Regions from separate parts of the Afifella sp. H1R genome, predicted to be linked through region 1. Evidence: predicted binding sites of a transcription regulator. Region 1 holds the regulator's gene; each other region holds the start of a gene.
The links. Region 1 encodes PhoB, which activates phosphate uptake and scavenging genes when phosphate is short. Its sites were predicted from a motif close to TGTCATNNANCTGTCAT; they were not measured.

Region 1 (7,490 bases):
TGACGGCCGATCACGGCAACGACCCGACCTGGGTGGGCACCGACCACACACGTGAAACCGTGCCGGTTCTGGCCTTCGGCCCGGGCATCGAAGGGCGTCCGGCGGGCGAGCTTTCGACCTATGCCGATGTCGGCCAGACGCTGTCGGCGCATCTTGCCCTGCCGCCTCTTGCCGCGGGCGCGAGCCTGATCTGAGGCGATTTCGCCGGTGAATATCGCCTTTCGGTTCAAGGCGGCGGGTTGACCTCGGTGCCGTGACCCATTTCACCCAGGGTGAGACAGAAGCCGCCGACGAACAAGAGACGAGAAGGAGAGGGGCGTGGACGCTTCAACGAGACGGGATGTGACCGTCGTCGATCATCCGATGGTGCAGCACAAGCTGACGATCATGCGCGACAAGGGCACGTCCACGGCGAGTTTCCGCCGTCTGTTGCGCGAGATTGCGGCGCTGTTGACCTATGAGGCGACGCGCGACCTGGAATTGACGACGACGACGATCGAGACGCCGCTCGCCACGATGGAGGCGCCGACCCTGGCCGGCAAGAAGCTCGTCTTCGCCTCCATCCTGCGCGCCGGCAACGGCCTCCTGGAAGGCATGCTCGATCTGGTGCCGGCGGCCCGCGTCGCCCATGTCGGTCTCTACCGCGATCCGGAGACGCTGCAGCCGGTGGAATATTACTTCAAGGCGCCGGAAGATCTGCACGAGCGCGTCGTCATCGCCGTCGATCCGATGCTGGCGACGGCGAATTCGGCGATCGCCGCGATCCAGCGCCTGAAAGAGCGCGGGGCGAAGGACATCCGCTTCGTCTGCCTGCTCGCCGCGCCCGAAGGCGTGGAACGCTTCCGTGCCGCTCATCCCGACGTGCCGGTGGTGACGGCCGCGATCGACAGCCATCTGAACGACCACGGCTATATCCTGCCGGGCCTCGGCGATGCCGGCGACCGCATGTACGGGACGAAGTAGGGTTTTTCGGCGGGTTGCCTGCTGGACGCTCTTCCCCTCGCCTTGAGGATGACGAGCGCATCTGACGCAAGGGCGTTACAGCGCTCCCGTTCTTCTCCCCTTTTGGGGAGAAGGTGGCGGGCGAAGCCCGCCGGATGAGGGGTGGTCTTCCATCCCGCGCCGAGATCCGTTCTTCGTCCACCCCTCACCGCCCGCTTCGCGGGCACCTCTCCCCAGAGGGGAGAGGAAGGGAGCCTGCCGCAGGCGCTGTTCTTCAGTTGCAGCGGCCGCGGAAATCGTAGCGGCCACGGAAATCGCAGCGATAAGGGTCATTGCGACGGCACTGATGAGAGCACGTTCTTGGCTTTCGCTGGTGCGAAGCCACAGGCGGACGAAGAAGCTCTCGCTGCCTCGTGCGGGAGCCGCGCGGACAAGCTTCTCGCCGCGAGAGCGTTGCAGCGCGCTCCCGTTCTTCTCCCCTTCTGGGGAGAAGGTGGCGGGCAGAGCCCGCCGGATGAGGGGTGGTCTTCCCTCCCGCGCGGTGCCTGATTGTCGTCCACCCCTCACCGCCCGCTTCGCGGGCACCTCTCCCCAGAGGGGGAGAGGAAGGGAGCCTGCCGCAGGCGCTGTTCTTCAATCGCAGCTGCCACGGAAATCGTAGCGGCCACGGAAAGCGCAGCGATAAGGGTCATTGGGACGGCACTGATGAGAGCACGTTCTGGCTTTCGCTGGTGCGAAGCCACACGGGAACCAAGAAGCTCTCGCTGCCTCGTGCGGGAGCCGCGCGGACACGCGTGTCGCCGCAAGCGCGTTGCAGCGCTCCCGTTCTTCTCCCCGTGGGGAGAAGGTGGCGGGCAGAGCCCGCCGGATGAGGGGTGGTCTTCCATCCCGCGCGGTGCCTGATTGTCGTCCACCCCTCACCGCCCGCTTCGCGGGCACCTCTCCCCAGAGGGGAGAGGAAGGGGGCCCTGTTCTTAAGTTGCAGCGATGACGGAGGGGACGCGCTTCCTGGCCGACGTCGGAGCGAAGCCACACGGGAACGAAGAAGCTCTCGCGTCCTCATCACCGCAGATCCCGGCGGGACTGTCCCGAAGAAATCAGGTGGTGACGAACTGTTCGTTGAGGGCGTAGCCGGCGCCGCGGACGGTGCGGATCGGGTCGCGCATGCGGCCGCGGTTGATCGCCTTTCTGAGGCGGCCGACATGCACATCGACGGTGCGTTCGTCGACATAGACGTCGCGGCCCCAGACGCCGTTCAGGAGCTGCTCGCGGGTGAAGACCCGCCCTGGGCTGCGCATCAGGAATTCCAGAAGCCGGAATTCGGTCGGGCCGAGATGGATCTCGCGCCCCCCGCGAAAGACGCGGAAGGTGCCGCGGTCGAGTTCGAGATCGCCGGCGGCGAGCTTGTCGGCGACCATTTCCGGGCGCGTGCGGCGCAGGAGCGCCTTCACGCGGGCCATCAGCTCCGGCACCGAGAAGGGTTTGACGACATAATCGTCGGCGCCGGTGGCGAGCCCGCGGATGCGCTCGTCTTCCTCGCCGCGCGCCGTCAGCATGATGACGGGGAGTTTTGCGGTCGCCTCGCGCATGCGGACGCGGCGGCAGAGTTCGATGCCGGAAAGGCCCGGCAGCATCCAGTCGAGCACGAGGAGGTCCGGCGCCTCTTCCAGAAGGCGCAATTCCGCATCGTCGCCGCGCCCCACCGTATCGACGGAATAGCCTTCCGCCTCCAGGTTGTAGCGCAGAAGCAGCGTCAGCGGTTCTTCATCCTCGACGACGAGAATCCGGGGCACCTGCATGGCTCACTCCGTCAACCCGCGGACGGCGCAGTCGCCGCGCGTTCCATCTGCTTGCCGGTGACGAGATAGGTGATCGTCTCGGCGATGTTGGTGGCGTGGTCGCCGATGCGCTCGATGTTCTTGGCGCAGAAGAGAAGATGCGTGCACATGCCGATATTGCGCGGATCTTCCATCATGTAGGTGAGCATCTCGCGAAACAGCGACACATACATGGCGTCGATCTCGTCGTCGGAGCGCCACACCGAGATCGCCTTCTGCACGTCGCGCGAGCCATAGGCGTCGAGCACGTCCTTGAGCTGGCGCAGGCCGAGGCTCGCCAGATGTTCGACACCGCGGCGAAGCTGGTGGTTCATCCGCTGATCCTCGATGGCGAGCGCGCGCTTGGCGATGTTCTTGCCGAGGTCGCCGACGCGTTCCAGATCGTGCGAGATGCGGATCGCGGCAACGGTTTCGCGCAGATCCTGAGCCATCGGCTGGCGCTTGGCGATGACGAGGATCGCCCGCTCTTCGATCTGGTAGTGCATCTGGTTGATCTGGCGGTCGCCGAGAATGACGTCCTGGGCGAGCTGCGCATTGGTGCTCAACAGCGCATTCACCGCCTCGTCGAGCTGCTGTTCGACGAGACCGCCCATTTCGGCGATGGAGCGGGCGAGTTCCCGCAATTCCTCGTCATAGGAGGTGACGATATGTTCAGACACGGGGCTCACTCCTCTCCCGATTAGCCGAAGCGGCCTGTGATGTAGTCCTGGGTGCGCTTGTCGGTGGGGTTGGTGAACATCATGTCCGTTGGCCCCTCCTCGACGAGATAACCCAGATGGAACATGGCCGTGCGCTGCGAGACGCGCGCCGCCTGCTGCATCGAATGCGTGACGATGACGATCGTATAGTTTTCGCGCAGTTCGTCGATCAGCTCTTCCACCTTGGCGGTGGCGATGGGGTCGAGTGCCGAGCACGGCTCGTCCATCAGGATGACTTCCGGGTTCACGGCGATCGCGCGGGCGATGCACAGGCGCTGCTGCTGACCGCCGGAGAGGCCGGTGCCGGGCTCGTCGAGCCGGTCTTTCACCTCGTTGAAGAGGCCGGCGCGCTGCAGGCTCGTGGCGACGATCTCTTCGAGGTCGCGCTTGCCGGAGGCGAGGCCATGGATGCGCGGCCCGTAGGCGACGTTCTCGAAGATCGACTTCGGGAACGGGTTCGGCTTCTGGAAGACCATGCCGACGCGGGCCCTGAGCTCCACGACGTCGAGTGCCTTGTCGTAGATGTTTTCGCCGTCGAGCGTGATGTGGCCGGAGACGCGCGCGATGTCGATCGTGTCGTTCATCCGGTTGAGGCATCTGAGGAAGGTGGATTTTCCGCAGCCGGACGGGCCGATCAGCGAGATCACCTGATTCTCCGGAACGTCGAGATCGACGTCGAACAGGGCCTGCTTGTCGGCGTAATGGACGCAAACTTTCTCGGCGCGCATTTTCGGCACGGCGGCACTCTCCTGCGGCACTTCGGGCGGCGCTTTCGTCGCCGTGGCTTTGGCCGCGCTCGGGCTGTGGCTGATATCGTTCATGGCGAATTCTCCCAGTTACCAGCGCCGCTCGATGCGCTGGCGCAGCAGGATCGCGATCGCATTGAGGCTGATCATCAGACCAAGCAAGACGATGATGGCGGCATTTGTGCGGGCTTCGAAGAAATTGAAGTTCTCGTTGCCCTGCCAGAGGTAGATCTGCACGGGCAGGGCCGTCGCCTGATCCATCGGGCTCGCCGGCACGCTGGCCACGAAGGCGTTCATGCCGATGAGAAGGAGCGGCGCGGTCTCGCCGAGCGCCTGGGCGACGCCGATGATGGTGGCCGTCAGAATGCCCGGAATGGCGAGTGGCAGGACATGGTGGAAGACCATCTGCGTGCGCGAGGCACCGAGCCCGAGCGCCGCCTCGCGGATCGACGGCGGAATGGCGCGCAAGGTGCCGCGGGTGGCGATGATGATCGTCGGCAGCGTCATCAAGGTGAGGACGAGACCGCCGACGAGCGGCGCCGACAGGGGCAGATGCATCCAGTTGATGAAGATCGAGGCGCCGAGGAGGCCGAAGACGATCGACGGCACGGCGGCGAGGTTGTTGATGTTGACCTCGATGAAATCGGTGAAGCGGTTCGTCGGCGCGAATTCTTCCAGATAGATGGCGCTGGCGACGCCGATCGGAACCGCGAGCATGATGACGACGAGCATCATGTAGAGCGAGCCCATGAAGGCGCCGGCAAGACCGGCCGAGGCCGGCGAGGAGCGCGAATCGACGTTGAAGAAGATGCCGGAATTGAAGCTCTGCGTGATGACGCCCTTTTCGGCGAGCGCATCGGCGATTTCCTGCTCGCCGGTGGAGAGCTGCTGACGGCTTTGCCCGAGCGAACGGTCGATATTGCCTTTGAGCCAATTGTCGACATCGGCGTCGGCGAGAAGATCGACCTCGATCGTCTGGCCGATGAGGTTCGGATCTTCGAGCACCATGTCGCGCAAGGCATAGCGCTCGCCGCTTGCCACGATGCCGACGATATCTCGGGTCTTGGCGTCGGCGAGATCGGCCGGCAGCACGCCGCGCACGGCGTTTTCGAGGATCTTGTTCCAGCTGACGCGGGCGAGCGCGCGCCGCCAGTCGGTCAGCTCGGCCTGGAATTCGGCCGGGTTCTGATTGGCCTTCTGGACCGGCGGCTGTCCGACGTCGATGACATCGGCATTGAGCGAAATCTCAAGATGCAGGGTCGATTGCCAGAAGGCTGGCACGCCCTTGAAGAGGACGGAGCCGAAGAGCACCGCCACCATGGCGAGGGCGGCAAAGATCGCGGCAAGGCCGAGCACCTGGAACCGGCGCTCCTGCGCATGACGGCGCTTGAGGCTGGCCCGGACGGCGTTGAGCTGGCCGTCGACGGGCGCCGAAGCGGACATGGTGTCGGTCGCGCTCATTCGTACTGCTCCCGGTATTTGCGGACGATGTAGAGCGCCACGACGTTGAGGCCGAGCGTCATGATGAAAAGCGTGAGGCCGAGGGCGAAGGCGACGAGCGATTGCGGGCTGGCGAAATCGGTGTCGCCCGTCAGCTGATTGACGATCGAGACGGTGACACTGGTGCTCGGCTCGAACGGGTTGAAGCGCAGCACCGGCGAATTGCCGGCGGCGAGCACCACGATCATGGTTTCGCCGATGGCGCGGCTGACGGCGAGAAGAAAGGCGCCGACGATGCCGGGGAGCGCCGCCGGCAGGATGACGCGCTTGATCGTCTCAGAGCGCGTGGCGCCCAGCCCGAGCGAGCCGTCGCGCATGGAGGCGGGCACCTGCGTGATGATGTCGTCGGAGAGCGAGGAGATGAACGGAATGATCATCACGCCCATGACGGCGCCGGCGGTGAAGGCGCTGGTGGCGCTGATGTCGAGGCCAACGGCGGCCCCCATATCGGCGAAGAACGGACCCGCGACGGTGAGGGCGAAGACGCCGTAGACGATCGTCGGGATGCCGGCGAGGATTTCGATGATCGGCTTGGCGATGTTGCGCAGATGCGAGGAGGCGTATTCGGCCATGTAGATGGCCGTCATCAGCCCGATCGGCAGCGCCACGAGGATGGCGATGGCGCTGATCATCAAGGTGCCGACGAGGAGCGGCAGCAGGCCGAAATCGCCCTGGCCGGCGCCGACGGAGGAAAAGCGCGGGTTCCAGACCGTGCCGAAGAAGAAATCGAGCGGATTGACGAAGCCGAAGAAGCGCACCGCCTCGCCGAGAAGCGAGGCGACGATGCCGACGGTCGTCATGATGGCGACGGCGGAGCACAGAAGCAGGAGCACGCGGATGACGCGTTCCACCTCGTTGCGGGCGCGCAGCCGCGGCGTGATGCGGCGCAAAGTGTAGACGAGGCCTGCGACCGCCGAGGACGCCACGAGCGCGATGAGGGCGAAATTCCACACCGCGTGATAGGTGCCGAGCCGCGTCGCCGCGACGTTCTCGTAAGGCTTGGCTTCGCCGACGATGCCGAAGCCGGTGGCGATCTGGTGGATGCGCTGCATGACGCTGCGCAATTCGTGGGCCGGCAGCTCGCGCACTTCCGGCGGCAGGGCGGAGAAGATCACGTAGCGGGTGATGATGGGCTCGAAGAGCCCGAAAACGATGATCACCGCGAGAGCGGGAATGGCGCACCAGATGGCGACGAGGAGGCCGTGATAGGCCGGACGGGAATGCGGGCGGGCATCGGAATGGCCCGTCACTTTGCGGTAGCGGCCGAGCGCGACCTGATAGCCGAGCGCCATCAGGGTCAGCAGAATACCGACGATTATGAGATCACTCACGAACAGACCTCTCGTTGCGCGCTCTCGCTGAGCGAACCGAAAGCGCGATGCCTTTTGTCTCTTGCGGTCATGGCCATGTTGCGGGGAGAGGAAACGAAGAGAACCGACAAGAGAAAAGGGCGGAGCGTGTGGGCACGCTCCGCCCCTATCAGATTAGCCCTGCAGGTCGGAAGCCGAGAGCGTCTTTTCGTCCTCGACATTCTGACGCTGTGTCTCGAGCTCGTCTTCCGGAGCCGGGATCATGCCGGCCTCTTCGAGGCGACCGCCGGAGCCGGCCATGTCGTCGGAGAGGAAGAACTCGGCATAGTCCTTGATGCCCGGGATGACGCCGATGTGCTCGCCCTTGATGTAGAAGAAGAGCGGGCGGGAGACCGGGTAGTCGCCGGAGGCGATCGTGTCGATGCTCGGCTCGACGCCCGACATCGTGGCGACCTT
Region 2 (7,490 bases), on a different contig from region 1:
CTATGGATCGCTTCAATGCGACTGTCCCGATATTTCCTGCCCATTCTCAAAGAAGACCCCAAGGAAGCGGAGATCGTCTCCCATCGCCTGATGCTCCGCGCGGGTATGATTCGCCAGCAATCTGCTGGAATTTATTCGTGGTTGCCGCTCGGCAAGCGCGTGCTCGATAAAGTGAGCGCCATTGTCCGGGAGGAGCAGAACCGCGCCGGTGCGCTCGAAATCCTGATGCCGACGATCCAGTCGGCGGATCTCTGGATCGAAAGCGGGCGCTACAACGATTATGGGCAGGAGATGCTGCGGATCCGCGACCGTCATGATCGGTCGCTGCTCTATGGTCCGACGGCGGAAGAGATGGTCACCGACATCTTCCGCAGTCATGTGCGCTCCTACCGGGATCTGCCGCTCAATCTCTATCATCTGCAGTGGAAGTTCCGCGACGAGGTGCGGCCCCGCTTCGGCGTCATGCGCTCGCGGGAATTTCTGATGAAGGACGCGTATTCCTTCGATCTCGACTATGAGGGTGCCCGTGCGGCCTACAACCGAATGTTCGTCGCTTATCTGAGGACGTTTTCCCGCTTCGGCCTGCAACCCATTCCGATGCGTGCGGAAACCGGGCCGATCGGCGGCGACCTCAGCCACGAGTTTATTATTCTCGCCGACACCGGCGAAAGCGCTGTCTATTGCGACAAGGCGCTGTTGGATCTGCCGATTCCCGGTGAAGACACAGATTTCACCGCCGATCTGTCGCCGATTTTCGATGCTTGGACGGGGCCTTATGCGGCGACCGACGACATGCATGATCCAGCGGCCTTTGATGCGGTGCCGGAAGAGCGACGGGTTTCCGCACGCGGTATCGAAATCGGCCATATTTTCTACTTCGGCACCAAGTACTCAGAACCGATGAAGGCGATGGTGACGAATCAGGACGGGGAAATGGTGCCGGTGCATATGGGCTCCTATGGCATCGGCCCGTCGCGCGTGGTCGCCGCGATCATCGAGGCGAGCCACGACGATGCCGGCATCATCTGGCCGAAGAGCGTCGCACCGTTCGATCTTGGTCTCGTCAATCTGAAGCCGGGCGACGCAGCGACGGACGAAATCGCCGAGGGGCTGACCGTGCGCCTGGAGAAGGCCGGTCTTGAAGTCCTTTACGATGACGTCGATGCGCGCGCCGGGGCCAAATTCGCGACGATGGACCTGATTGGTCTGCCGACTCAGCTCGTCGTCGGCCCGCGCGGCGCCGCCTCGGGCGAGGTCGAGGTCAAGGATCGCGCCACCGGCGCCAAAGAGACATTGTCGCTCGATGAAGCGGTCAATCGCCTCGTGCACGAAAAGGCCTGAGCTTGGTGGAAAGAGCCGCAAAGGGGGAGGCCGAGGTCGCCGACGAATCGGCAGGCAAACGCCGCAGCACATCGAACGCTGCGACGCGGCCTTTCTCGGCGTATGAATGGATGCTGGCGCTGCGCTATCTTCGGCCGCGGCGCAAAGAAGCTTTCATCTCCGTCATTGCGGGTTTTTCCTTTCTCGGCATTTGCCTAGGCGTCGCGACGCTCGTGATCGTCATGGCCGTGATGAACGGCTTCCGTGCCGAGCTTCTCGACAAGATCCTCGGGATCAACGGCCATCTCATTCTGCAGCCGATCGATACGCCTTTGACCGACTACGATGCGGTCGCCAAGCGCATAACGGCGGTGCCAGGCGTGCGCGCGGCCATTCCGTTGGTGGAGGGTCAGGCGCTCGCCTCGGGCGCAACGAGTGGCGGCTCGGGTGTCCTGGTGCGGGGCATCCGAGGAGCCGACCTCGAAAAAGTCCCCGGCATCGCCGGCAACATTCAAGACGGCGGCGGGATTGCCGACTTCGATACGGCGGGAGGTGTGGCCGTCGGCAGCCGGCTTGCCCAGTCTCTCGGCCTCTTCGTGGGCGACAACATCACCCTGGTCAGTCCGCGCGGTGCCGTCACGCCCATGGGCGTCTCGCCACGCGTCAAAGCCTATCCGATCGTCGCGATCTTCGAGATCGGCATGTCAGAATACGATTCGACCTTCGTCTTCATGCCGCTCGAAGAGGCGCAGGCCTATTTCAACAAGGGCGAGGAAGTCGGGGCGATCGAGGTCTATCTCGACAATCCGGACGATGTCGAGGCGATGCGCGGCAAGGTCGAAGAGGCGGCCGGTCGGCCGATCTATTCGTCCGATTGGCGGCAGCGCAACGTCACGTTCTTCTCCGCTCTCGAGGTCGAGCGCAACGTGATGTTCATCATCCTGACGCTGATCGTGCTCGTTGCGGCCCTCAACATCATCTCCGGCCTGATCATGCTGGTGAAGGACAAGGGGCACGACATCGCGATCCTGCGCACGATGGGGGCGACACGCGGGGCGATTTTGCGGGTCTTCTTCATCACGGGAGCAAGCATCGGTGTCGTTGGCACGCTCGTCGGCGTGGCGCTCGGTGCCCTCGTCTGCGCCAACATCGAAAGCCTGCGCGAATTCGTGACCTGGATCACGCGCACCGAAGTGTTCTCGCCTGAGCTTTATTATCTGAGCCGTCTGCCCGCCGATATGGACGTGGGAGAGACGATGTCGATCATGGTGATGGCGATCATTCTTTCCTTCCTCGCGACGCTCTATCCGGCCTGGCGCGCCGCCAAGCTCGATCCTGTTGAGGCATTGCGCTACGAATGAGCGACACGGCAGACATCCCCGCGCTCAGCCTTGAGAAGGTCGTGCGCGTCTATCAGAGCGGCAGCGGAGACCTCCCGATCCTGCAAGGGGCGGATCTCACCCTTTTTCCGGGTGAGCTCGTGGCGCTCGTCGCCCCCTCGGGCGCCGGCAAGTCGACGCTTCTGCATATGGCCGGACTTCTCGAAAAGCCGGATGACGGGCAGGTCTGGGTGGCCGGGGAGGCGACGGTTGGCCTCGATGACGGCGAGCGCACGGCTTTGCGACGGCGCACCATCGGCTTTGTCTACCAGTTCCACCATCTTCTGCCGGAATTCTCCGCGCTCGAGAACTGCGTCATCCCGCAAATGATCGCGGGCCTGTCCCGTCAGGAAGCGATGGAACGGGCGCGCCAGCTGCTTGCCTATTTGCGCGTCGATCATCGCGCGGATCATCGACCTGCCGAGCTTTCCGGCGGCGAACAGCAGCGGGTGGCGATCGCCCGGGCCTTCGCCAATGCGCCGCGCCTCCTTCTCGCCGACGAACCGACCGGCAATCTCGATCCGAAGACGTCGGACCATGTCTTTGATGCCTTAACCCGGCTCGTGCGTGAGACGCGCCTCGCCGGGCTGGTTGCGACCCACAATCTCGCTCTGGCAAAGCGCATGGATCGCACCGTCACGCTGAGAGACGGCAAGATCGTGCCTTACGAGGGCGCCTGAGGCGGCCGGCCATCGCAAGGCGCATGGCTGAACGACATCGTGCCGTTTCGGCAGCACGTCTTGCCGACGACCTCAAATCCAAACGATTCTCTCCGGACATCGCCGGTTGAGCGCGCACGCCACTGGGCTTTTGCGCCCTTGGCGCGCCAGCAGCCCGCACACGCTCTCCTCGGCCGGCTTCTGTCACAATAGGCGCCGTACATCTGTGCGTTCAGTCCAAACGTGGGTCTGAGGGGCCGCGACGCCTCCGCTGACAGGCGTCTTTGCCAGAGCGCTGCCTTTTCATCTGCGGAAGTCCTGCGGCTGCGAGCCTTCCGAAAGAGCAGAAGCGCACGCCGTGAAAAGCCCAACAGGCACCGGGGTTGACAGAAATCAAAAAGCAGAACAGGATGAGAACAAAGAGGGAGTATACGATGAATATGTTCGCTTCTGAGCTTCTGTCTTTCGCTGCGACCGTGGTGCTGACGGCCTCTTTATACGTCCTGAGCCTTGGGTTGTTCGCGCCCCTTTGAGGCCTTTTCCGCGCGAATGGCGGCGCCGGTTCGTCGGCTGCGATTTCGCAGGGACGTGCGGTTGTTGGTGAGCAACCGGTGGCTGCTTGGCCGTCTCATGGTGTTGCTCTCGGGTTGGTTGCGAGGCGTCCGGGCAGGACGTGATGGCCGCGTCGAGCAGGGGCAATCAATCCGCGGTGCCGGATTTTCGCTGCGACACGGGGAGACCACCTGACGGCTCTGTGTCCGGAATGGCGTTCGGCGCCGTGAAGGTGAAGAGCAGGAATTGTGTGACCTGGCCAAGCGGGTTGAAATTGTCGTCTGAGGCAAGGACGAGCGAAGGCTGGCCGTCGATCATCGGGCCAAAGCTCGCAGCCTCGATGTTATCGAGATCGAGGCCGAAGGTTCCTTCATCGAGGACGAGCCAGGGCGTCTTTCGCACCGCGCGGACATCGCGATCCGCAATGCTTTCGAGACCAGAAATGTCGTCCGCATCGTCGAGGTCGACGACATAGAGGGCGATGTGGTTGCCGACGCCTGCCGCATAAGAGCGTTCGATGACGAGGAGACGACCGTCGGCGAGCGCGAGAGCTTCTGAAACGCCATTGTCGGCGCCGCCGAGCGGAAATGCGGGGGCGCGAAAAATGGGATCGGACTCGTAGACATACTCTGCGGCGACGTTGCCGGAGGCGAGGTCGAAGACGATGATGCGCGACGGGCTTCCGGCGTAGAGCGTCGCCTGGCTGCCGTCCTGAATGAGCGCATTTTCGGTGATCGCGTAAAGGCGTGTGTTGTCCGGGGAGAGGGTGATCGCCTCAAAGCCGAGATTGTCGCGCACGCCCTGGGTCCCATTGGGGCGGTTACCTTCGGGGCGGGTGCCATCGTGGTGGGTGCCAGTGGGATTGGGCAGATAGGCGTCAGGCAAAGAGAGCTGGCCACTCGCGCGGCCGTCGAGGTCGGAAATGAAGATCTCCGGAGTGCTGTTCTCGTCGCCTTCGCTCGACCAGTAGAAATGCGTGCCGGCGGCGGAGAGCCTCAAAGCCTCTGGATCGATTTCGCCTGCAGAGAACTGACCGCCACCCGGCGGCCTGAGAACATGCATCGACGTGATGTCTATGCCGTGGATGCCGTCGGCGTCGAGGGTCAGGTGGAGCGTGTAATATCGTGCCGGTCCGCGCTGCGCGCGGTCGTCCGAGAGTGCGTAAAACGTGTCGTTCGCTGCATCGTAGTCGAGGCCGGAGATTCCCCCGAAAGGCGTTCCTTCGACCTCGAGGTTTTTCGGCAATATCAGGGCCCCGTGGAAGACGGGTGGGGGCAGGCTGCCGGCTTCTTCGGCCTCTCCCGGGCTCGACGCCGCGATGGTTCCGAGAATGACGAGGAGGAGGGAGAGGGGGGAGACAGAGGGCACGGTAGGTCTTCGGGCGATTCGTACTTTTCTTAGGAAGCGCAACTTGGCGACGGATCCATGACGGGACCATCGCGGGTTGGCTGACGTGGCGTCGCAGCCGGGGCGGGGCGCAACGGCGGGGCTGAGAGAGATGGGTGGGGACGAGGGGCGCTCGTGCCTGTCGTTCGGTCGCCAGCGGCGATACAAGAGGCGTGAAGGAGTCCACTCTTGGCACCGCATTTTATCCATCTCAATTGTCATTCAGCCTTTTCGCTGCTGGAGGGTGCGCTCCCGGTCGCAAAGCTCATCAAGCTCGCCAAGAGCGCAGGCATGCCCGCTGTGGGCGTGACCGATTCGGCGAATCTTTTTGGCGCGCTCGAATTCTCTCAAAAAGCCTCCGGCGCCGGCATCCAGCCGCTCATCGGCTGCAAATTGCCCGTGGCTTTGTCGGAGAACGTGGAGCGCCGCGCCGAGCCGCACTTCCGGGCCGCGGGGCGTGAACATCTCTTCCTGCTCTGCGCCAACGAAACTGGCTGGCAGAACCTCGTTCACCTCGTCACCGCCTATTATCTCGGCGAAGATTCCGCCGGGCTGCCGCTGACGGCGCCACTCTTGCAGGCGTATGGCGACGGGCTTCTGGCGATGACGGGCGGCCATGATGGCGTGCTTTATCCCTCGATCTTCGCCAATCGCCCGGAGGATGCCGCCGGGCGGCTGAGGGCGCTTCAGACGATTTTTCAGGACCGGCTTTATGTGGCGATCGAGCGCCATGGAATGCAGATCGAGACGGCTGCCGAAGCGGGTGTTCTGGACCTTGCCTATGCGCGCGACGTGCCGATCGTTGCGACGAATGAACCCTTCTTCGCAAGCGAGGACGATTACGAATCGCATGATGCACTGCTGGCGGTCGCGGAAGGCCGCGTCGTCTCCGAAGACGATCGCCGGCAGCTTACCCGCCAGCACGGCTTCTTGTCGGCCGAGGCGATGGCAGAGAAATTTACCGATCTCCCCGAGGCGATAGAAAACACCGTCGAAATCGCCGTGCGCTGCCAGATGCGGCCGAAGACGCGCCGTCCGATCCTGCCGCGTTTCGTCGGCGGGGCGGCTGCCGATGCCGAGACGGCGGAGGCGCACGAGGCGGCCGAGCTGCGCGAGCAGGCCGAAGCGGGCCTGAAGGCGCGTCTCGCCAAGCATGGCTGCGCGCCGGGCCTCAGCGTGGAGGATTACGAGAAACGTTTGAGTTTCGAGCTCGGTATCATCGAGAAGATGAAGTTCCCGGGCTACTTCCTGATCGTTTCCGACTTCATCAAATGGGCGAAGGAACACGGCATTCCGGTGGGGCCAGGCCGTGGCTCGGGCGCCGGTTCGGTGGTCGCGTGGTCCTTGACGATCACCGACCTCGATCCCTTGCGTTTCAATCTCCTCTTCGAGCGCTTCCTCAATCCGGAGCGTGTATCGATGCCGGACTTCGACGTCGATTTCTGTCAGGAGCGGCGCGACGAGGTCATCACCTATGTCCAGGAGCGCTACGGCAAGGCGCAGGTGGCCCAGATCATCACCTTCGGAACGCTGCAGGCGCGCGCTGCGCTGCGCGATGTCGGCCGTGTGCTCGAAATGCCGTACGGCCAGGTCGATCGGCTCTGCAAACTGGTGCCGGCCGATCCGTCGAACCCGGTCACTCTGGCCCAGGCCGTCGCCGACGAACCGCGCTTTCAGGAAGAGATCGAGCGCGAGCCGGTGGTCGGTCGTCTGATCGACATCGCCACGCGGCTCGAAGGGCTTTATCGCCACGCCTCGACGCATGCCGCAGGTATCGTGATCGGTGACCGCCGGCTCGAGGAGCTGGTACCGCTTTACCGCGACCCGCGCTCCAACCTCCCCGTCACCCAGTTCAACATGAAATGGGTGGAACAGGCCGGTCTCGTCAAATTCGACTTCCTCGGCCTCAAGACGCTGACCGTGCTCGACAAGGCGGTGCGTCTTCTGCGCAAACGCAAGATCGATTGCGATCTCGCGGCTTTGCCCCTCGACGATCCGACGACTTTCGCCATGCTCGCCCGCGGCGAAACGGTTGGCGTGTTCCAGCTGGAAAGTCAGGGCATGCGCCGCGCGCTCGTCGGTATGCGCGCCGACCGTTTCGAGGACATCATCGCTCTCGTCGCGCTCTACCGGCCGGGACCGATGGACAACATCCCGACCTACAACCGGCGCAAGCACGGCGAGGAAGAGCCGG
Region 3 (7,490 bases), on a different contig from region 1:
TGCGACGTCGCCTTCACCAAGGATCGCGAGCTCGTCTGCCGGCATTCGCAATGCGATCTCGCGACGACGACCGATATTCTCGCCCACGACGATCTCGCTGCGAAATGCACGACCCCGTTCAGCCCGGCCTCCGGCGACAAGAAGGCTGAGGTGAAGTGCTGCACGTCCGATCTGACGCTTGCGGAGTTCAAGTCGCTCAAGGGCAAAATGGATGCGGGCAATCCGGATGCGACGAGCGTTGCCGAATTCATGGATGCGACGCCGTCCTGGCGCACCGACCTCTACGCCACGAACGGCGAGTTGATGTCTCACAAGGAATCGATCGCGCTCTTCAAGGATCTCGGGGTCAAGTTCACGCCCGAGCTCAAGGAGCCGAGCGTGGAGATGCCGTTCGAGGGTGAATACACACAGGATGACTACGCCGAGCAGATGATCGACGAATACAAGGAGGCGGGCATCGATCCGAGCGACGTCTATCCGCAATCCTTCCAGCTCCGCGACATTCTCTACTGGATCAAGAACGATCCGGAGTTCGGCAAGCAGGGTGTCTTCCTCGATGATCGTGACGAGACGCTCGAAGGCTTTGATGCCAACAATCCGGAGACGTTCGAGCCGTCGATGCAGGAGCTTGCCGACGAGGGCGTGAAGATCATCGCGCCGCCGAGCCATATGCTCCTCACCCTCGACGAGGCGGGAGAGATCGTGCCGTCGGCCTATGCGAAGGCTGCGAAGGAGGCGGGTCTCCAGATCATCACCTGGTCGCTCGAGCGCTCCGGCACGCTCACCGATGGTGGCGGCTACTACTATCAGTCGGTCAAGGATGCGATCTCGCATCCGGGCGACGAATACGAGGTGATCGACGTGCTCGCCAAGGATGTCGGCGTTATCGGCATGTTCTCCGACTGGCCGGCGACCGTCACCTATTATGCCAATTGCATGGATCTGAAGTAGCCGCCCAACCTCGGGCGCGAACACGGAAAGGGCGCCGTCAGAGGCGCCCTTTGTCGTTGCCGTCCTCTTCGATGACGATTTCCATGCGCTCCGCCGCAAAACTCGTCAGCGACAGATGCAGGGGCGTGCCGTCGGGTTCGACATTGAGCGATTCCGTCACGAGGACGGTCGCCCCGCGCGGCAGAGCGAGTTTCTCGTTTTCGGCGGGCTCTGCAGGTCGCGCACGCACCTTGGTCCAGCGGCGGACATAATCTTCGACCCCGTGATGGGCGAGTGCCCGGGTGATCGATCCCGTTTCGGCATAGACCGCCACGAGATTGGGAAACCGTTCGGCGGAAAACCAGCTCCTTGCCGTTGAGATCGGTACTCCGTCGGCGACGCTCAGGGTTTCGAGCGTGATGAGCGGCGTGCCCTGCGCGAGCTTCAGATGGTCGGCGAGCCAGACGGGCGCGGGCTCGATACGGCTTGCGATCAGGCGGCCGCCGGGCGCCCGCGCCTGACGGCTGACGATCTCGGAAAAGCGCGTGCGCCGCGAGATCGGATAGGCGAGGCGCTCCGAGGTGACGAAGGTGCCGCGGCCCTGATCGGAGCGCACCAGCCCCTCCGCGGCAAGCGCCGCGAGCGCGCGGCGCAGCGTGTGGCGGTTGACGCCAAAACGCTCCGACAAGGCGCTTTCGGAGGGCAGGGCCGTGTCGGCCGGCCAGCGCCCCGACAGTACCTCGCCGCGCAACAGATCGGCGATCTGGCGCCACAACGAAACGCCGGCTCCGCGATGCACATTCTCCATCGTCGTTTTCGTCCCCCGAGCGTCGGACCGTCATCGTTGTGTCAAGCTTGTCTGCCTATTGTATGCTTGTATATAACAATAGACAAGTTGAAGCTCGAGGTTCCGACATGGCAGACACCGCCGGCGCAACTCGCGACCGGAACGCGGCCGCTTCCGAGGACGCGGACCTCGCGACGGAAACACTCAAGCGGCGCCGGGAGGTGCTGTCCGTCCTCGTGCGCGCCCGTGCCGATGAGCTCGACGGGGCCTTGAGAGCGCTTGATCCTTCGCCGGAATTCGAGGTGCTGAGGTCTCCGGAATTCGGTCTCGCCATGACGCGCGGGCGCATCGGCGGTGGTGGCGCTCCCTTCAATCTCGGCGAGGTGACCGTGACGCGGACGGTGGTTCGGCTTGCAAGCGGCGAGGTGGGCTATGGCCATATTCTCGGGCGCGACCGCGAGCGGGCGCATCTCGTCGCCGTCTTCGACGCGCTTTGGCAAAGCGAGGCGACACGCGCCTTCGTGGAAGATCGCGTGGTGGCTCCGGTCGCGGCACGAGCCGCCAAGGAGGACCGTCAGGTGCGCGTGAAAACAGCGGCCACTCGGGTGAATTTCTTCACCATGGTGCGGGGAGAAAACTGATGGCAGACGCGCTTGGCGGTGGTTTCAAGGACCCGGTCTTCGCTTCGCAGGCGGTGTTTCGGCGGCTGCTCGATGCTCTGTCGCGACCTGGCCGTGTCGTCGACATGCCTCGGCTTGTGGCGCCTCCGCCTCCCTTGAAGCCGGCGGCGGCCGCCGTTCTCGCAGCCCTTGCCGATGCGGATACGCCGGTCTTTCTCGACAAGGCGCTGAACGCCAGCGGCGAGGTGCGTGGATGGGTCGGCTTCCACATCGGCGCGCCAATCGTGGTGGTGCCGGCGCGGGCGCTCTTTGCCGTGGTCGCCGATCCCGAAAAAATGCCGGCGCTATCGGAGTTCGGGCTTGGGACCGAGCAATATCCCGATCGCTCGACAACGCTCATCGTGCAGGTCGCCGGCTTCTCCCGCGGTCGCAATCTCTGGCTTTCCGGTCCGGGCATCGAGGACGTGGCGGGCGTGCAGGTCGAGGGTCTTCCGGAAAGGCTCGTCGAAGAATTCCGCTCCAACCGGACGCTCTTTCCTCGCGGCGTCGATCTCGTGCTCGCCGCCCCCTCGGCGATCCTCGGGCTGCCGCGCTCCACTCGGATCATGGGAGAGGCCTAATGTATGTCGCGGTAAAAGGCGGCGAGGCGGCGATCGCCAATGCGCATCGCCTTCTCGCCGAGAAGCGGCGTGGCGATCGGAACGTTCCGTCGCTGACCGTCACGCAGATCCTGGAGCAGCTGTCGCTTGCCGTGGACCGGGTGATGAGCGAGGGCTCGCTCTATGATCGCCGGCTCGCGGCGCTCGCGATCAAGCAGGCGCGGGGCGATCTCGTCGAAGCGATCTTTCTTGTCCGCGCCTATCGCACGACTTTGCCGCGCTTCGGCGCCTCTCGGCCCATCGAAACGGGCGGGATGCTCGTCGAGCGGCGCATCTCGGCGACCTTCAAGGATCTTCCCGGTGGGCAGCTTCTCGGACCGACCTTCGACTACACGCATCGGCTTCTCGATCCCGCCCTCGAGGAGGACGACGCGGTGGAGGAGGCGGCGAGCACCGAGGACGCGGGAACGGAGACGATGCCGCGCGTCACCGACCTCCTCGGTCAGGCCGGGCTGATCGAGCCCGATCCGGATGGCGAAGACGAGCCTGCCGATCTCACGCGCGAGCCCCTGTCGTTTCCGGCCGGCCGCGATCTCCGCCTGCAGGCGCTCGCCCGCGGCGACGAGGGCTTTCTCCTGGCGCTCGGCTATTCGACACAGCGGGGCTTTGCCCGCTCGCATCCCTTCGCGGCCGAAATCCGCATGGGTGAGGTCGATGTCGAGATCGAGGTGCCGGGTCTCGATTTTCCGGTGCCTCTCGGGCGCATCAAGGTGACGGAGTGCCAGATGGTCAATCAGTTCAAGGGCAGTGCCGAAGCGCCGCCGCAATTTACCCGTGGCTACGGCCTCGTCTTCGGACATGCGGAGCGCAAGGCGATGGCGATGGCGCTTTGCGACCGGGCGCTTCGGGCGCGCGAACTCGGCGAAGATCAGACCGCGGCCGCCCAGGACGAGGAATTCGTGCTGTCGCATGCCGACAACGTGCAGGCGACGGGCTTCGTGGAACATCTGAAGCTGCCGCATTACGTCGACTTCCAGGCCGAACTGGAGCTCCTCCGCCGGCTGCGAGCGGAGTTTGAAGCCGGTCGCAGCCCGGCCAAAGACGGGCAGGAAGATCAGGAGGCGGCAGAATGAGAGCGCTCACGACAGTCTTGTCTGGCGCGGTTGCTGCCGCAGAGTCGACGTTACGTGCTCAAGCGTTGCAGCGGGCCACTGTTCTTCTCCCCGGTGGGGAGAAGGTGGCGCCGAAGGCGCCGGATGAGGGGTGGCGGAAACGTCCGGTGCTTGCGGTTGCTGTAGTCTCCACCCCTCACCGCCCGCTGCGCGGGCACCTCTCCCCAGCGGGGAGAGGAAGGGAGCGAGCGGCAGGCGTAGAATGGTCGGAGGTCCAGCGATGACCACGCGGCAAAAGGGCCCCGACACCCCCTACAACTTCGCCTATCTCGACGAGCAGACGAAAAGGATGATCCGCCGCGCCATCCTGAAGGCGGTGGCGATCCCGGGCTATCAGGTGCCGTTTGCGAGCCGCGAAATGCCGATGCCCTATGGCTGGGGCACGGGCGGCGTGCAGGTGACGGCCTCGGTCCTCGGCCCCGACGATGTCCTGAAAGTCATCGACCAGGGTGCTGACGACACCACCAACGCCGTCTCCATCCGCGCCTTTTTCGCCAAGGTCGCCGGCGTCGCCACCACCACGCACACGGCCGATGCGACCATCATCCAGACCCGCCACCGCGTTCCTGAAACGCCGCTCGAAGCCGGGCAGATCCTCGTCTTCCAGGTGCCGATCCCGGAGCCTTTGCGCTTTCTCGAACCCCGCGAGACGGAAACACGCGTCATGCATGCGCTGGAAGAATATGGCCTCATGCACGTCAAGCTCTACGAGGACATCGCCCGCCACGGCCATATCGCCACGACCTATGCCTATCCGGTGAAGGTGGAGGATCGCTACGTCATGGACCCGTCGCCCATTCCGAAATTCGATAATCCCAAACTGACGAATTCACCGGCCCTGCAGCTCTACGGCGCCGGGCGCGAGAAGCGCATCTATGCGATCCCGCCCTTCACCCGCGTCGAAAGCCTCGATTTCGAGGATCATCCCTTCGAGGTACAGCATTTCTCCGAGCCCTGCGGGCTCTGCGGTGCGGAGGGCGTCTATCTCGACGAGGTGATCTTGGACGACAAGGGCGGGCGCATGTTCGTCTGCTCCGACACCGACTTCTGTGAAGGCCGACGTGAAGAAGGGCATCGCGGCCACCTCGCGGGGGCCATGGAGGAGGGCGCATGAGCGTGCTGTTGGATGATGCGCCGCTTCTTTCCGTCGATGGGCTGACGCGCTTTTATGGGCCGCGCATCGGCTGCCGAGACGTCTCCTTTGACCTCTATCCGGGCGAAGTTCTCGCCGTCGTCGGCGAATCCGGCTCCGGGAAGACCACATTGTTGAACTGCGTCTCCGGCCGATTGCCGCTTTCATCAGGCCGCGTCTCTTACCGTATGCGCGACGGTGTCGTGCGCGATCTTGCTGCGCTCGGCGAGGCGGAGCGGCGATTCCTGATGCGCACCGATTGGGGCTTCGTTCATCAAAACCCGGCCGACGGGCTCAGGATGAACGTCTCGGCCGGGGCGAATGTCGGCGAGCGGCTGATGGCGATCGGCGACCGGCATTACGGCAAGATCCGCGGTTCGGCGCGCTCCTGGCTCGAGCGCGTGGAGGTGCCCGCCGACCGCATCGACGACGATCCGCGCGGCTTTTCCGGCGGCATGCGCCAGCGCCTGCAGATCGCCCGCAACCTTGTGACCGCGCCCCGCCTCGTCTTCATGGACGAGCCGACGGGCGGGCTCGACGTCTCCGTGCAGGCGCGGCTTCTCGATCTCATCCGCGCGCTCGTTGCGGATCTCGGCATGGCGGCGCTCGTCGTCACGCACGACCTCGCCGTCGCCCGGCTCCTCTCCCACCGCATCATGGTGATGAAGGCGGGGGAGGTGGTCGAGGAGGGGCTGACGGACCGTGTCCTCGACGATCCGCATGCGCCCTACACGCAGCTTCTCGTCTCTTCGATCCTGCAGGTGTGAGCGATGCAGCCCCGTCTTGAACTCATAGACGTCACCAAGAGCTTCACCATGCATTTGCGCGGCGGCATCCACATTCCGGTCGTCGAAAACGTCTCCTTTACGCTCATGCCCGGCGAATGCGTCGTGCTCGGCGGGCCGTCCGGTGCCGGCAAGAGCTCGATCCTCAAGATGATCTACGGCAATTATTCAACCGATCGCGGCGCGATCCGTGTCGCCGGCGAGGGGGATGTGATCGATATCGCCACGGCCGATCCGCGGCGTGTGCTGGCGGTTCGTCGCGACACGCTCGGCTATGTCAGCCAATTCCTGCGAGTCGTGCCGCGCGTCGCCTCGCGCGATCTCGTCGCCGAGCCGCTCGTGGAGCGCGGCTCTTCCCGCGAGGAGGCGCTCGCCAAGGCCGACGCGCTTCTTGCCCGCCTCAACCTGCCGGAACGGCTCTGGCATCTGCCGCCCGCCACCTTTTCCGGCGGTGAGCAGCAGCGCGTGAACATCGCCCGCGGCTTCATCGCCGGCCATCCACTCCTGCTTCTCGACGAGCCGACGGCTTCGCTCGATGCCAAAAACCGGGATGTGGTGGTTGCCTTGATCGAAGAGGGAAAAGCTGCGGGTCGTAGCTTCCTCGGGATCTTTCATGATGCGGAGATGCGCGCCGCCGTGGCCGATCGTGAGGTCGACGTGACCGCGTTTGCTCCGAAAGCCGCTGCATGACGAAGCTTTCGGAGACGCCGCTCGTTGCGCCAGACGCGGTGGTGACCGACAGCCGGCTCGGGCGCTATACGGCGGTCGGCGCGCGCACGCAGCTCCAGAACTCGTCCCTTGGCGATTATTCCTACATCACCGAGGACGGCAACGTGGCGCGCGCGACGATCGGCAAGTTCTGCTCAATTGCCCAGAACGTGCGGATCAACGCCTCCAACCATCCGATGTGGCGGGCGGGCCAGCACCATTTCACTTATCGCTCGAACGACTACTTCGACGATGCGGAAGCCGATGAGGGGCTTTTCGCCTGGCGCGAGGCGAACGCCATCACGATCGGCAACGATGTCTGGATCGGCCATGGCGCAATCCTCTTGCCGGGCGTGACGGTTGGCGATGGAGCGGTCATTGCGGCCGGCGCCGTCGTCTCCCGTTCTGTCGGCGCCTACGAGATCGCCGGTGGCGTGCCGGCGCGGGTCATCAAGCGGCGATTTCCCGAAGAGATTGCGGAGCGCCTTCAGAAGCTTGCCTGGTGGGACTGGCCGCATGCCTGCCTTCGCGCGGCGCTGGCGGATTTCCGGGCGCTTTCGGTCGAGAAGTTTCTCGTAAAGTACGAAGAAAAGGCCGTCTGATCAGTTGCTTGCGTGACCTCTCCCGAGGCTTTTCCGGCGACTTCGAAATGTCATGAAAGCGAAATCGAAGCGATAAGGTCGGCTGTTAGGGAACGGTTATCGATAAGCCCGGCAGGCCGGGCAGGTGAGGCCGATGCCCGTAACCGCTCCTTCGA
Region 4 (7,490 bases), 410 kb from region 1:
AGAAACAGGAAAACGAGAGCTGTCGCGAACCAGCCGAAAAGGCCATTCGGCATCGAAAAATTTCGCCTGAACACGTCGTCTCTCCCGCCCGGAATGGTTGCCAGGCCCCCTTTTGGATCCTAGGCATTCGTCATAAGCGGCGCGTGGCGCCGTCTCAAGGGCAGCCGCAGAGAATGGCCGGAGACAGAGATAGAATTTTCGTCATGCGGGGCCACGAACTGACGGCGCCGCATCTCGAGCCGGGCCTCTATGTCACGGCAACGCCGATCGGTCATCTCGGCGACATCACCATTCGCGCGCTGGAGGTTCTGGCCGCGGCCGATGTGATCGCGGCGGAAGACACCCGGGTCACCCGCAAACTTCTGTCGCGCTACGGCATCACCAGCCGCCTCACCGCCTATCACGAACATTCCCATCCCGATGTCGACGACCGCCTCGTGAAGCTGATGGCGGAGGGCGAGGCCGTGGCGCTCGTCACGGATGCCGGCACGCCGGTCGTCTCCGATCCCGGCACGCGGCTCGTCGCGCGTGCGGTCGCCGAAGGTGTTGCCGTCCATCCGATCCCCGGCGCCTCGAGCCTCACCGCGGCCTTGAGCGTTGCCGGGATTTCGGCCGAGGCGACGCTCTTTCTGGGTTTTCTGCCGGCGAAGGAGAAAGCCCGGCGCGACGCGCTTCGGCGGCTCGCCGATCTTCCCTTCGCCCTCGTTCTTCTGGAAGCGCCGCATCGGCTCCAGGCCTTCGCCCGCGACGCAAACGAGATCCTCGGAGATCGGCCCGTCTGTCTGTGCCGGGAGATGACGAAGCTGCACGAGACGTTCCTGCGTGGTTCGCTCGCCGATCTTGCCGACGCGGCGGGCGAACAGGACAAAGGCGAGATTGTCGTCGTGATCGGGCCCCCAGCCCCCAGGGAGGCGGGTGAAGGCTTCGATGAGGCCGATCTGGACCGCATGCTCGCCGAGCGTCTCGGCACGATGGGGGTCAAGGATGCCGCCCGCGAGGTTGCGGAGGAAACCGGCCTGCCGCGGCGCGCGCTCTATCAGCGTGCGCTGTCGCTCGGCAAGGAGTGAGAGACGGGGGGCACTGAATGAGCGAGAAGCGGCGCCGGGCCTACCGACAGGGCCATATGGCCGAGATGGCGGCGGCGCTCTTCCTCATGATGAAGGGGTATAGGATCCTCGCACGCCGCTACCGGACGCCACTTGGCGAGATCGATCTCATTGCCCGTCGCGGCCGCACCGTCGCCTTCGTCGAGGTGAAGCTTCGCGGTGAAAGAGCAGCGGCAGACTGGGCGCTTACCCCACGCAGCGAAAGGCGCATCGGCGCCGCCGCAAGCGTTTGGACCTCGCGGCATCCCGCCGCCATGCAATTCACGCAGCGCTTCGATCTCGTTCTCGTTTCGCCTTTTCGTTTGCCTCGGCATCTTGCGGACGCCTTTCGCCCTCCCAATTGAATGCCTCCGGCCACTCGATTGCATCGGGCCACTTGATTGCATCGGGAATGAAGCGCGGCTAACGCAGAAGCCAGAAGAACGGAGAGACCAATGGCCCTTTCAGTCGCAGTGCAGATGGATCCGATCGCTCAGATCGATATTCGCGGCGATACTACCTTCGCGCTGATGCTGGAGGCGCAAAAGCGCGGCCACAGCCTCTTCTATTACGAGCCGCGGCACCTTTCGATGGAAGCCGGCCGCGTCTTTGCCCGCATGCGGGCGGTGAGCGTTGCCGACGAGGTCGGCCGCCATTACGAGCTCGACGAGGCGGATCAGCAGCTCGGGCTCGAAGATTTCGATGTCGTCCTGATGCGTCAGGATCCGCCCTTCGACATGGCTTATATCTCGGCGACGCATCTCTTGGAGCGCGTTCACCCGAAGACCCTCGTCGTCAACGATCCGGCCCATGTGCGCAACGCGCCGGAAAAACTCTTCGTCACCGAATTTTCCGATCTGATGCCCGAGACGTTGATCTCCCGCGACATCGCAGCGATCCGCGCCTTCCGCGAAAAGCACCGCGACATCATCTTGAAGCCGCTCTACGGCAATGGTGGTGCCGCCGTTTTCCGCATCAGCGAGGGGGACGAAAACCTGTCCTCGCTGATCGAACTTTTCGAAACGACCTTCCGCGAGCCCTTCGTCGTGCAGCGCTATCTGCCGGAGATCCGCAAGGGCGACAAACGCATCATCATCGTCGACGGCGAGCCCGCCGGTGCGATCAACCGGATCCCGGCGGTGGGTGATGCGCGCTCGAACATGCATGTCGGCGGCAAGGCTGTCGCCGCCGATCTCACCGACCGCGACCGCGAAATCTGCGCGCGCATTGGCCCGGAACTCAAGGCGCGCGGCTTCATTCTCGTCGGCATCGACGTGATCGGCGACGTGATGACGGAGATCAACGTCACCTCGCCGACAGGCATCCGCGAGTTGCAGCGTTTTTCGGATATCGATGCGGCTGCGATGGTGTGGGACGCGATCGAACAGCGCTGCGTGGGCTGACGGGCGGGGCAGAACCCCCGCCCTCAAGCCTGGCTCAGTCGAGAAGCGAGACGGCCGACGGCATCACCTCGCCGGCGACGAAGCCGTGAATGCGGGCGACGAAATCGTCGACCTTGCGCAACACCTTGCGTTCTTGCGACGCGTCGGTGCGCAGGAAGAACGGGCAATAATTGGTCGTGCCGAAATCGTCGATGAGGACGAGCCGGCGGATTTGGCCGTCGATGTCTTCCTGGACGAGAACATTGCACAACATGATTTTTCGCGTCGGCACGCGATAGGTGACGAGATGGTCGCAAAACGTCTCAACGGCCGCCTGACATTCCGGCGAATAGCCGTGGATCGTCAGATAGCTTTCGAGCGTGCGTGAGATCTCGCCGTCGCCGTCGCGAATGAGCTCCACCGAGAGCCCCATCCCGAGGCTTGTCCGTAGGAAGCCGAACTGCCGCGCAACATGCGCGAAGGCTGCCTCGCCGCGGACCTGGCCGAGGCGGCGCAGAATGTGCTCGTCCTGACGGTTGTCGTCGAAGCGCACGAGCGGTCGCAGACGCTTCCACGCGGCCTTTGACCGGCGCTGGTCGGCCAGCGTGTAATCCGGTCGCCGCACCTTGATCCCGCGATCTTTGCGTGAGGGATCGACAAAGCAGAGCCGTCGACCTCCGCGCGCAAACGGGATCGCCCGGCTGAGATTGACGATGCCCGCCTCGGACCGCCGGTCCGCTTGCGCGTGCATCGTTTCCGGTCCGGCGACGAACGCCCAAACCGGCGCAAAAAACGCCCTTAGGCGCGCCGAAGCGCGCCTCTTTTCAATCGAATCGCAGACCATGTGCCCCGGCCGCCTGTTCGCACCCGCAGCGTCGATCCGCCGCGAATGTTATGTATTTGTCATAAAGTCCGCGGGCGTGACGGTTTCAAGGACTGGGGGCCCGGAAACGCAAAAAAGTGACTGATGCGTTTCATATTGTTTCTCTTGCGCAACAGGTGCGCCTCTCGGATCGTGTTCCTTTTTCGTTCTTGTCATCCTCCAAAAGCTGAGTCATTCTGCAATCAGAACGGGGGTGGGGACGATGGTTTCTCGCGTTACGACAGTGGCTTTTCGCGGGGTCGAGGCGATCCCCGTCGATGTCCAGGTGCTGATCGCGCCGGGGCGCACGCTCTTCAACATTGTCGGCCTGCCCGACAAGGCGGTGGCGGAAAGTCGAGAACGTGTGCAGGCGGCGATTCATGCGTCGGGTCTCGCGCTTCCGGCCAAGCGCATCACCGTCAATCTCGCCCCGGCAGACCTTCCGAAAGAAGGCAGCCATTATGATCTGCCGATCGCGCTTGCCCTGATGGCGGCGATGGGCGCCATTCCGGGCGATGCCGTCAGCGATCATGTGGTGCTTGGGGAACTCGGCCTCGACGGTCGCATCGAAGCGGTGGCGGGTGTGCTGCCGGCCGCCATCAGTGCCAATGCGCTGAAGAAGGGGCTCATCTGCCCCGCCACCTGCGGCGGGGAGGCTGCGTGGGCCGGTGAAGAACTCGCCATTCTGGCGCCGAAGAGCCTGATTGCGCTCGCCAATCACATCGCCGGCAGTCAGGTCCTGTCCCAGCCCAAGCCCGCACTTCGCGCCGCGAGCGAGGCCCTTCCCGATCTCTCAGAGATCCGCGGTCAGGAGAGCGCCAAACGGGCGTTGGAGATTGCCGCAGCCGGTGGCCACAACATGCTGATGATCGGCCCTCCGGGGGCCGGCAAATCGATGCTGGCGAGCCGGCTGCCTTCGATCTTGCCGCCGCTTGCGCCGCGCGAACTCCTCGACGTGTCGATGATCTCCTCGATCGCGGGGACACTTGCCGGCGGGCGGCTGTCGAGCCAGCGACCCTATCGGGCGCCACACCATTCGGCCTCCATGGCGGCGATGGTCGGCGGCGGCATCAATGCGCGTCCGGGCGAGGTGTCGCTTGCCCATCACGGCGTGCTCTTCCTCGATGAATTGCCGGAATTCACGCCGGCCGTGCTGGATTCGCTGCGCCAGCCGCTCGAAACCGGCGAAGCCGTCATCGCGCGCGCCAATCACCGGGTCACCTACCCGGCTGAGTTTCAATTGATTGCGGCGATGAACCCGTGTCGCTGCGGTATGGCGGGCGAGCCCGGGCATACCTGCCGGCGCGGCGCCCGTTGTGCGGCCGATTATCAGGCCCGGCTCTCAGGGCCTTTGATCGACCGCATCGATCTTCGCATCGAGGTGCCGGCACTCTCCGCCATCGATCTGATCGGGCCGGCCGAGGCGGAGCCGAGTGCGGCCGTGCGCGAGCGTGTGGCGGCGGCGCGTGCGATGCAGGCGGAGCGCTACATGTCCCGCGGCCTGCCGGGCCTGCGCATCAATGCGCGCGCCGGCAGTCGCGTGGTGGAAGATGTCGCAGCTCCGGACGAGGCCGGTGCCCGTCTCATTCGCGATGCCGCGGAAGCGATGGGCTTATCGGCGCGCGGCTACCACCGCGTCCTCAAGGTCGCGCGCACGCTCGCCGACCTCGACCAGGAGGAAAAGGTGCGCCGCATCCATGTGGCGGAGGCCTTGAGCTACCGCCAGAGCGCGTCTCTGCTTGCCGCGGCCGCATGAGGCGCGCATCCGCGGAAAAGCCGCGGAAACCAAAGGCCGAGTGATGCCGAAAAGGGGCGCTCGAGCCTCTTCCCGCGATCATCCGCAGGGGGGATGAGCGGCGCCATGCGTCCTCGCCCGAGCGTGATCGCCCGTGTGGCACGTCCGCGAAAAACGGCCGGTCAGGCGGCTTTCTGCACTCGTTGGTGTCGAAGAGCCCGGCCGTTTGCGTCGAAGAGCTGCAAATCTTCGGCATTGGCAGCAAGACGCACGCTTTCGCCGCGCTCGACCGCCACTTCGCCGGCAAGTTTCGCCACCACGGGATCGTCTTGGCGGCCGATATCGACGTAGACGAGCGTGACCTCGCCCAGAAGCTCCACCAGCGTCACCTCGCCTTCGATCAATGTGGCCTCGCCGGCTTCCGCGAGGCGGAGGCTTTCCGGTCGGACACCGAGATGACCAGGGCCTTGTGGGATGGCGATCCCCTCGGAGCGTGGGAGAGTGAGGTCTCTGCCGCCTTCGGGTGCGACCCGCAGCCCGTCCTGCGTGGTGCTGAAGGTGGCAGCTAGAATGTTCATGGCGGGCGAGCCGATGAACTTCGCCACGAACAAATTGTCTGGCCGGTGGTAGAGCTCCAACGGCGTGCCGACCTGCTCGACCCGGCCTTTGTTCAACACGACGATGCGGTCGGCGAGCGTCATCGCCTCCACCTGGTCGTGGGTCACGTAGATCATGGTCGTGTCGGGCATCTTCTCGTGCAAACGGGCGATCTCGATGCGCGTCTGCACGCGCAGCGCCGCATCGAGGTTCGATAAGGGCTCGTCGAAGAGAAAGACCGCCGGGTCCCGGGTGATCGCGCGCCCGATCGCCACGCGCTGGCGCTGGCCCCCGGAAAGCTCCTTCGGCAGCCGGTCGAGATAGGGCTCGATCTGGAGAATGCGCGCCGCCTCGCGAACCCGCTTGTCCACCGCATCGCGCCCGGCCCCTTTGTCGAGGCGGAGCCCGAAGGCCATGTTGTCGTACACGCTCATATGCGGATAGAGCGCGTAGGATTGGAACACCATGGCGATGCCGCGCTCCTTCGGAGTGCGGTCGTTGACGATCTCTCCGCCGATTTCGAGCGTGCCGCGCGTGATGTCTTCAAGCCCGGCGATCACGCGCAAAAGCGTGGATTTGCCGCAACCGGATGGGCCGACGAAGACGACGAATTCCCCATCCTCGATATCGAGGTTGATGCCCTCGAGCACTTTGACCTTGCCGAAGGCCTTATCGACGCCGCTAAGCCTGACATTTGCCATCGAAGCTCCTCCCATTTGACGACCGATCGCCGTTCAGCGAAGGCGCCGCCGGCCCTTCGCTTCAAGCAATTGTCTGGGAAACGCCCGATGGGGCGAGAGGCTGCAGCTCCGTCCGGCGCAAAGCTCTCTTAGGCCGCTACGCCTGAGGAATTGCGACCTGGCTTTCGTCTCAGGCGTCTGTCCGGCGACGCACCCGCACCACGACCTCGACGGCGGTGATTTCCATGCCTTCGGGGGGCTCGGGAACGTGCGTCAGGCTCACTGGACCATCGATATCGATAAGGGAATTGTCCCCTTCGACGAAGAAATGGTGGTGGTCGGACACGTTCGTGTCGAAATAGGTCCGCGCCCCATCGACTGCGACTTCTCGCAGCAGCCCGGCTTCGGTGAACTGATGCAGGGTGTTGTAGATCGTCGCAAGCGAGACCGGCACCCGCATCAGTTGCGCTTCCTCGTGCAGAAGCTCTGCGGAAATATGCCGATCACCCTTCTTGAACAGCAAGCCGGCCAGGGCCACACGCTGTCTCGTCGGCCGCAGACCGGCACGACGCAGCCAACGGGTCAGCTGCTCAGGCGAATTGTGGTTGTGTATAGCCGTCATGTCAGCTCGCTCTCGGCAGTCAAAGAGTTTATAGGACGCTGCCTTTAGCCCTATATGCGAATTTGTATCGTTCTGACAACTCTGACGCTGTGTCGCTGTTGCCGCGCGGCTCGGTTTCGCTACGCGGCGCGGTATGTTAGGTAGCGGGTTGTCGTTAAGGAACCCAAATGACCCGCCTCACAGAAAGACCAATGCAATGAATGAGCGGCGCAGCCATTTCGAGTATGAGGACCTTCTTGCCTGCGGGCGGGGAGAGCTTTTCGGGGAGGGCAATGCGCAATTGCCGCTGCCGCCGATGCTGATGTTCGACCGTATTTCGGAGATTGCTGACGAAGGTGGCGAATACGGCAAGGGGCGGATCCGTGCCGAGATGGAGGTCCGTCCCGACCTCTGGTTCTTTCCCTGCCATTTCCATGGCGATCCGGTGATGCCGGGCTGCCTGGGTCTCGATGCCCTGTGGCAGCTTCTCGGCTTCTTCCTCGGCTGGCTCGGTGCCCCGGGCAAGGGCCGCGCGCTCTCCGTCGGAG

Region 2: L0F51_RS02860 (esterase-like activity of phytase family protein) is a predicted target of PhoB. The motif match lies at 5,325-5,341, and genes of this name have one in related genera.
Region 3: phnF (phosphonate metabolism transcriptional regulator PhnF) is a predicted target of PhoB. The motif match lies at 1,767-1,783, and genes of this name have one in related genera.
Region 4: L0F51_RS15135 (YrbL family protein) is a predicted target of PhoB. The motif match lies at 3,358-3,374, and genes of this name have one in related genera.

What each region holds. Positions count from the first base shown of each region.
Region 1 covers NZ_JAKEDY010000002.1:357,993-365,482, reverse strand. The annotation lists gene L0F51_RS13320 (phosphopentomutase) at 1-194, shown strand, start outside; gene upp (uracil phosphoribosyltransferase) at 319-963, shown strand; gene phoB (phosphate regulon transcriptional regulator PhoB) at 2,040-2,735, opposite strand; gene phoU (phosphate signaling complex protein PhoU) at 2,753-3,439, opposite strand; gene pstB (phosphate ABC transporter ATP-binding protein PstB) at 3,460-4,206, opposite strand; gene pstA (phosphate ABC transporter permease PstA) at 4,315-5,667, opposite strand; gene pstC (phosphate ABC transporter permease subunit PstC) at 5,682-7,055, opposite strand; gene L0F51_RS13285 (substrate-binding domain-containing protein) at 7,209-7,490, opposite strand, start outside.
Region 2 covers NZ_JAKEDY010000001.1:622,385-629,874, forward strand. The annotation lists gene proS (proline--tRNA ligase) at 16-1,341, shown strand; gene L0F51_RS02850 (lipoprotein-releasing ABC transporter permease subunit) at 1,452-2,681, shown strand; gene L0F51_RS02855 (ABC transporter ATP-binding protein) at 2,678-3,379, shown strand; gene L0F51_RS02860 (esterase-like activity of phytase family protein) at 4,058-5,278, opposite strand; gene dnaE (DNA polymerase III subunit alpha) at 5,486-7,490, shown strand, end outside.
Region 3 covers NZ_JAKEDY010000001.1:1,859,237-1,866,726, reverse strand. The annotation lists gene L0F51_RS08920 (glycerophosphodiester phosphodiesterase family protein) at 1-951, shown strand, start outside; gene phnF (phosphonate metabolism transcriptional regulator PhnF) at 989-1,738, opposite strand; gene phnG (phosphonate C-P lyase system protein PhnG) at 1,846-2,358, shown strand; gene phnH (phosphonate C-P lyase system protein PhnH) at 2,358-2,957, shown strand; gene L0F51_RS08900 (carbon-phosphorus lyase complex subunit PhnI) at 2,957-4,069, shown strand; gene L0F51_RS08895 (alpha-D-ribose 1-methylphosphonate 5-phosphate C-P-lyase PhnJ) at 4,329-5,222, shown strand; gene phnK (phosphonate C-P lyase system protein PhnK) at 5,231-6,007, shown strand; gene phnL (phosphonate C-P lyase system protein PhnL) at 6,011-6,715, shown strand; gene L0F51_RS08880 (DapH/DapD/GlmU-related protein) at 6,712-7,335, shown strand; gene phnC (phosphonate ABC transporter ATP-binding protein) at 7,469-7,490, shown strand, end outside.
Region 4 covers NZ_JAKEDY010000002.1:766,939-774,428, reverse strand. The annotation lists gene L0F51_RS15155 (penicillin-binding protein activator) at 1-53, opposite strand, end outside; gene rsmI (16S rRNA (cytidine(1402)-2'-O)-methyltransferase) at 204-1,067, shown strand; gene L0F51_RS15145 (YraN family protein) at 1,085-1,450, shown strand; gene gshB (glutathione synthase) at 1,541-2,488, shown strand; gene L0F51_RS15135 (YrbL family protein) at 2,523-3,218, opposite strand; gene L0F51_RS15130 (YifB family Mg chelatase-like AAA ATPase) at 3,553-5,085, shown strand; gene L0F51_RS15125 (ABC transporter ATP-binding protein) at 5,247-6,362, opposite strand; gene irrA (iron response transcriptional regulator IrrA) at 6,532-6,963, opposite strand; gene fabA (3-hydroxyacyl-[acyl-carrier-protein] dehydratase FabA) at 7,160-7,490, shown strand, end outside.